One region of the Vreelandella venusta genome, then DNA from elsewhere that is predicted to be linked to it. Evidence: predicted binding sites of a transcription regulator. Region 1 holds the regulator's gene; each other region holds the start of a gene.

The links. Region 1 encodes PhoB, which activates phosphate uptake and scavenging genes when phosphate is short. Its sites were predicted from a motif close to TGTCATANNNNTGTCANA; they were not measured.
Region 2: the regulator PhoB is predicted to act here: its motif matches at 1,038-1,055, upstream of IR195_RS18085 (putative 2-aminoethylphosphonate ABC transporter substrate-binding protein).
Region 3: the regulator PhoB is predicted to act here: its motif matches at 951-968, upstream of IR195_RS03925 (CYTH domain-containing protein).

What each region holds. Positions count from the first base shown of each region.
Region 1 is NZ_CP065135.1:4,335,530-4,337,796, reverse strand. It holds gene ubiA (4-hydroxybenzoate octaprenyltransferase) at 1-397, shown strand, start outside; gene phoB (phosphate regulon transcriptional regulator PhoB) at 517-1,206, shown strand; gene phoR (phosphate regulon sensor histidine kinase PhoR) at 1,209-2,267, shown strand, end outside.
Region 2 is NZ_CP065135.1:3,892,044-3,894,310, reverse strand. It holds gene IR195_RS18095 (HAD family hydrolase) at 1-259, shown strand, start outside; gene IR195_RS18090 (UTRA domain-containing protein) at 252-962, shown strand; gene IR195_RS18085 (putative 2-aminoethylphosphonate ABC transporter substrate-binding protein) at 1,103-2,152, shown strand; gene IR195_RS18080 (putative 2-aminoethylphosphonate ABC transporter ATP-binding protein) at 2,196-2,267, shown strand, end outside.
Region 3 is NZ_CP065135.1:818,350-820,616, reverse strand. It holds gene IR195_RS03935 (inorganic phosphate transporter) at 1-174, opposite strand, end outside; gene IR195_RS03930 (TIGR00153 family protein) at 184-864, opposite strand; gene IR195_RS03925 (CYTH domain-containing protein) at 1,000-1,908, shown strand; gene IR195_RS03920 (ion transporter) at 1,938-2,267, shown strand, end outside.

The DNA of each region.
Region 1 (2,267 bases):
ATTGGGCCATGTACCGTTTGAAGCATGGCTATTGTTTAGCGCTAATGTGCTGTGGACCGTTGCCTACGATACTCAATACGCCATGGTCGACCGCGACGATGATCTAAAAATAGGCATCAAATCTACCGCGGTGCTGTTTGGTAGCGCTGATCGTCTGATCATTGGTGTGCTGCAAGTGGCGACACTTGGACTACTTGCCTGGGCAGGATGGCTCGTTGGTTTAGGTGGCTTTTTCTGGCTTGGGTTAGCTGCTATGGCCGCCACGTTTGTCCATCAACAACGATTAATCGCTGGCCGTGAGCGCGACCGTTGCTTCCAGGCGTTTCTTAATAACCATTGGTCTGGGTTGTTAATTTTTGCAGGTATTGCACTAAGTTGGTGGCCAATAACTGGCTAAATATCCTCTATGTCATAAAATTGTCATTAAGTCATGGTGTTATTGTCACTGACATGTCTTTGAATTTTTTTGAACTATTTTTTTACATTAGTTTTCATTGAACACCGTGAGGCCCTGGAATGACCGCCAAGACCGTTTTGATTGTCGATGATGAGGCGCCTATTCGCGAGATGATCGCAGTGGCGCTGGAAATGGCTGACTATCGCGTTCTTGAAGCGGATAACGCCCAGGATGCCCACGCCATGATGGTTGACCACCAGCCAGATCTGCTTCTGTTGGATTGGATGATGCCGGGCACCAGTGGTATTGAGCTTGCAAGACGCTTAAAGCGTGAAGAAGCCACCGCCGAGGTGCCTATTATCATGCTGACCGCTAAAGGCGAAGAAGATAATAAAATTCAAGGGCTTGAGGCTGGTGCGGATGATTATATCACCAAGCCTTTCTCTCCTCGTGAACTGGTGGCCCGTTTAAAAGCAGTATTACGACGCACTACCCCCCGAGGTGTCGAAGACCCTATCGAAATTAATGGTTTGCTATTAGATCCAGTGAGCCATCGTGTGAGTGCGTACGGTAAGGCGTTAGAAATGGGGCCGACGGAGTATCGTCTGCTGCAGTTTTTCATGACGCACCAAGAGCGTGCCTATACGCGTAGCCAACTGCTCGATCAAGTTTGGGGTGGTAACGTATACGTTGAAGAACGCACGGTAGATGTTCACATCCGACGTCTACGTAAGGCCTTAGGAGAAGCTCACCAGAGTCTCATTCAAACGGTGAGAGGCACTGGGTACCGTTTTTCTGCGCGGGTGTAACGGTGCGCCTGTGGAGCCGAGAACTATGGCGAATTGTGTGGCTTGCCGCTTTGGGCGCTTGCTTAGGGTGGTTGCTGGGTACGCCTGGTTTTGGAGTCGCTGCGGGGCTTGCTGTTTGTCTGGTGTATCAACTGCGCCAACTGCGCGCGCTCTTTGAGTGGTTAACGCTTCATCCTCATGATGAACCCCCTGCTGCGAGCGGCATGTGGGGCGAGCTTTTTGATCGCTTGTATCGCTACCAAAAGAGCCAGCGGATTACCCAAAACCGCTTGCGTGCCACCCTTGCACGTATTCAAGAATCATCCGAAGCGATGCGTGACAGTGTCGTTATGCTAGATCGACATGGCGACCTGGAGTGGTGGAACAGCGCCGCGACAGAAATGCTGGGCCTACAAACAGCCCACGACCGTGGCCAACACATTACCAATCTAATTCGTGATCCACGATTTATCAGCTACTTTAATGCGCGTAAATACGGTGAACCACTGACCTTAACGTCGCCCATTGATGAACGGCATATCCTTCAATATCAAATTACTCTCTATGGTGATGATGAGCGCTTGGTAATGGCGCGAGATATTACTCGCTTGCATCGTTTAGAGCAGATGCGTCGTGACTTTGTCGCCAATGTTTCCCATGAGCTACGCACACCGCTAACGGTGCTGACGGGTTATTTAGAAACCTACAGCGACTTAAAAGAGCAGCTTCCACCACGTTTGGGCCGAGGTATTGCTCAGATGGAAGAGCAGACGAAACGTATGCAAAACTTAGTCAATGACCTGCTACTGCTCTCTCGGTTAGAAATTGAACAAGGTGGCGAAGATCATCATGCGTTGGCGTTAGGGCCAATGCTCGACGCCATTCGTCGCGATGCGTTGGCGCTCTCTAATCAACAGCATAGTGTTCAAGTCGTGCTTGAGAGCGATGCCCGTCTGATCGGCAGCGAGCAGGAGCTGCATAGCGCTATCTCAAACCTAGTGTTTAACGCTGTGCGGTATACGCCAGAGGGAAGCCAAATAACACTTCGCTGGAAAACCCTGCCGAATGGCAGTGCTTGTATT
Region 2 (2,267 bases), 440 kb from region 1:
CCGTGGGGGGAAAGTAGTGCGTTTTCAGCAGTGGTTAACCGAGCAAAAAATTACCCCCAGCCATACAACGTTCTACTCAGATTCCCGCAACGATATCCCGCTGCTGCAGTATGTCGATTGCCCCGTGGCCGTTAATCCTGATCCCGTGCTGGCGGAGGTGGCTAGTGTAGAAGGGTGGCAGCGCTTAGACTGGCGGATGGCAGCGTCGACAGGCGCTTCATCGGTCAATGATTTGTCAGGAAAATCGGCGCATGCCTGATGCCTACTACTTACAGTTAACGGAACAGCTTCGTTATTTAATTACCCAGCATGCCACGCAGTGGGAAGGTAGGTTGCCCGCTGAGCGCGCCTTGGCTGAGCGCTTCTCTACGACTCGGGTGACGCTGCGCCAAGCCTTAGCGCAACTGGAGGGGGAAGGGCTCATCCATCGCAGCAATCGGCGTGGTTGGTTCATTTCACCCGCCCGGCTGGTGTATGACCCCACCCGGGATGCAGGCTTTAATGATTACGTGAGCGCTCAGGGAAGGCAACCACGCACGGCGGTTCTAAAGCTGGAAACCCGCTCACATCTGACGGCTGCCCGTGCCTTGGGGCTGCCCGATGATCAGCCGTTTCATCATATTCGCCGTCGTCGCTACGTGGATGATCGCGCTGTGCTGGTGGAGTCGCTTTGGGTGGTGCCAGAGCGTGCGCCAGAGCTGCTAGACATCTACAGCGGGCAATCACTCTGGGGGTTGTTAAGAGGGCGATGGGGACATCACTTGGCCAATCGCTCGATCCGCATGGTGTCCGAAGCGCTGTCGCCATTAGATGCAGAAGAATTACTCGTTACCCCAGGCGCGGCAGGGCTCAACATTTGCCGTGCCATTTTTGATGACCAACAGCGCCCCATCGAATATGACGAAGAGCACTGGTTGCACGATTCGTTATGCATCCGTGTTGAGCTGTCGGGTCAGCAGTAGCCTAGCAAAGACAAGGGCGCTCACGAGTTCCCATCCATACGCGTACATAACAACTTAAAGAATTGGTCAAACAAGCGTCATCGCACTGTCATTTAACGACGGCAAACTCCTGGTCTATACCAAAACGCTGGGAGCCTACCATGTCAAAACTTCGCTGTTTGTTCCAACCGACTCAGACTGCAGCTGCTCTGCTTGCAACGGCTGCTGTTGCCTTCACTACTGCGGCTAGCGCCACTGAGCTAACGGTGTACACCGCCGTTGAGTCAGATGACCTGCAAAAATATGCCGAACGCTTCAATGCCGCCCATCCCGAGATCACCATTAACTGGGTGCGAGACTCTACGGGGGTGATTACTGCGCGCTTGCTGGCGGAGAAAGATAATCCTCAGGCAGACGTCGTCTGGGGCTTAGCTGCCACCAGTCTGTTGGTACTTGAAGAGGAGGGCATGTTGGAACGCTATGCGCCCGCTGGCGTTGAAAATCTTGATCCAAAATTTATTGATGCCGCTTACCGGGATGGTGAAGACCCTGCGTGGGTAGGCATGGATGCCTGGGTCGCGGCCATTTGCTACAACACCATTGAAGGCGAGCGTCAGGGCGTGCCGATGCCGACTTCCTGGGAAGACCTGACCCAGCCTGAGTTTGAGGGGCATGTGATCATGCCTAACCCCAACTCTTCCGGTACCGGTTATCTGGATGTAGCCAGCTGGTTGCAGCTATGGGGCGAAGATCAGGGCTGGGATTACATGGACCGCCTGCATAACAATATTTCCCGTTACACCCACTCTGGCTCTGCTCCTTGTAGCCTAGCGGCCACCGGTGAGGCGGTAGTTGGCGTATCGTTTGCCTTCCGCGGCGCACGGTTAAAATCCCAAGGCGCACCGATTGAAGTGATCTTCCCGCAAGAGGGGCTTGGCTGGGATATGGAAGCTGCCGCCATCGTTGCGGGTACCGCCAAACAAGAAGCTGCACAAACGCTAATGGATTGGGCCGTTTCCCGCGAGGCTAACGAGCTCTATAACGAAGGTTACGCCGTGGTGGCTTACCCCGGTGTGGCACAGCCGATTGAAAACTATCCCGCTGACATTGGCGATCGCATGATTGATGCCGACTTCCAGTGGGCCGCGGTTAACCGCGAACGTGTGCTAGCAGAGTGGCAGCGCCGCTTCGACGGCAAAACCGAACAGTAAGCACGAACAGCTGCCCCGGCCAAGGCTGGGGCTTGGAGATGTTATGCAGACCACACTGACATCGCCGCTGACAGCTCACTCGGCGGCGAAAACCCTCTCACCTTCCGCGCACCTA
Region 3 (2,267 bases), 920 kb from region 1:
AAACTCAAAGACAACCGCAATAATAATGGCTTGCTTGATGGTGATCGCTTTTGACCCCACCGAGGTTCCCATCGCATTGGCAACATCGTTCGCACCAACGCCCCAAGCCATAAAAAAGCCAAACAAACAGGCCAGAATGATAAAAATTTCACCGTGCTGGGCAATAATCTGCATAGGAATCCCTTAGCGTGCGGTCAAAATCTGTAGGCGGCTGCCCACGCGTTCAGCGCGATCAGAAACTTCACCGACCCACTCAATGATTTTGTAAAGGAAAATCACATCAACAGGAGGAAGCTGGCTTTCAAGCTCAAACAGCTGGCGACGTATCGCGATCTGCTGGCTGTCGGCTTGGTGCTCAAGGGTGTGCAGCTCACGGATCATATTCTGCATAACATCGGAAACATTGCGTCCAAAACCGGACTCAAGCAGCTCTTTCAGCTCTTCAAGCGCTTGGCGAGCCTGAGCCACACACGCCACGCTGGTACGCATATAATCGCGCATGGGGTCGGCCAGCTCATTGGGTACACGCATTTTACGTCCCAGCATAATGCCGGTAATGTCGCGCACCTTGTTGGCGATCTTATCTTGCACGCTGATAAGGTCGAGCAAATCGGACCGCGAGACGGGAAGAAACATCGTGTTGGGCAGGTTAAGCCGTAGCTCTGTTTTCAACGTGTCGGCGTCATGCTCTAAGCGAGTAACGTTTTCACGCAGTACAGCTGCGGTATCCCAATCACCGGCAAGCGATGCTTCGAAGAACGGCAACAGTTGGTCGGCACATTCATTGGCCTTGACGATGTGGGCCAGCAGCGGCTGGAATGGCGAGCGGCCAAACATCGCGGAAAAAGGGTTGGAGGTAACCATATAGCCTTTAGCCTGTTTTCGGGGAGCCTGGAAATGGCGGCGCCAGTATAAAGAGTGCGCTCGCCGCCGTCATGAAAAGTTCACAATGTCATGAAAAATTAATTGAAATGTCACAATACAAAGGTGGCTAATGTCATGGAAAATTCAACATCTACTTCTAACTCTATTTCAGCGCCCACCGAAATAGAGCTTAAGCTTGCCCTTGCGCCAGCTCAACTAAACACGCTGCTGAGCCACACAGCACTAGCCGAAACACCCCAACGGCAACATCTGTCGAACACCTATTTCGATACCCCTGCGGGCGATATGGCCAATGCACGGATTGCCGTGCGTTTACGCCAAGTTGATGATCGGGTGCTACAAACGGTGAAAACTGCCGGTCATGGTGGCGGCGGCCTTTCTACCCGGCAAGAGTGGGAGTGGCAAGTTCCTAACCCACAGCTTGACCAGCATGGCTTAGCTGCCCTTCCGCCCTTCAAAGACTCACTAGGCACCGCTATTTCCGCGCTACGACCTGCGCTGCGCACTGACTTTACCCGGCGCAGCTGGCAAATCGACTGGCAGGGCAGCCATATCGAGCTCGTGTTGGACGAAGGAGAGATTGTCAGCGGTGGTGCTCAAGCGGCTATTTGCGAGGTCGAACTAGAACTAAAAGCGGGTGAGCCAGAAGCGCTTTGGGGGCTAGCATTAACGCTCACGGAAAGCGTACCGCTGCGACCTTCGGATACCAGCAAAGCTGCTCGCGGCAATGCGTTAGGCGTGCAGCAGTGGGCGCTACCTGAAGCTGACGCACCGGCTGAGTGGCTACACAGAGCCACAGTGGCGCTGGACGCTTACCACGATAGTGGCCTTGCAGAACACTTAACCATTGCACAGCAGGCGTTAGCCACACTGGCGACTCATCCGCAGTTGGATGAAAGCTCCCACCGCCACGCTCAGGTGCTGACCAAGTCACTAACGGACAATGGCTATCCAACGTCCGCTTATGGCACTGCTGCGCTAACCCTGGCGCATCGCTTCGCCTATCAAACCACGCTACGCTAGAAACATTCAGCCCACTTCAGGATGTCGCGATGAGTTTTCAATTAACTCCCGGTGCAGAAGGACTGCGCACACGGCTTTTCCATATTATCTTCGAGTCTGATACGCCGGGAGCCAAAGGGTTTGATATTGCGCTGATTATCGCCATTTTAATCAGCGTGACGGTTATCTTGCTGGACAGCGTAGCGAGTTACTCCGAACGCTACGGGCACATTTTTTACTATGCAGAGTGGCTATTTACGCTACTTTTCAGCATTGAACTGGCGGTGCGGATTTACTGCTTAGAGCGCCCAACGGTTTACCTAAAAAGCTTCTACGGCATTGTCGATGTGATCGCGATTTTGCCAGCCTGGTTAGTACTG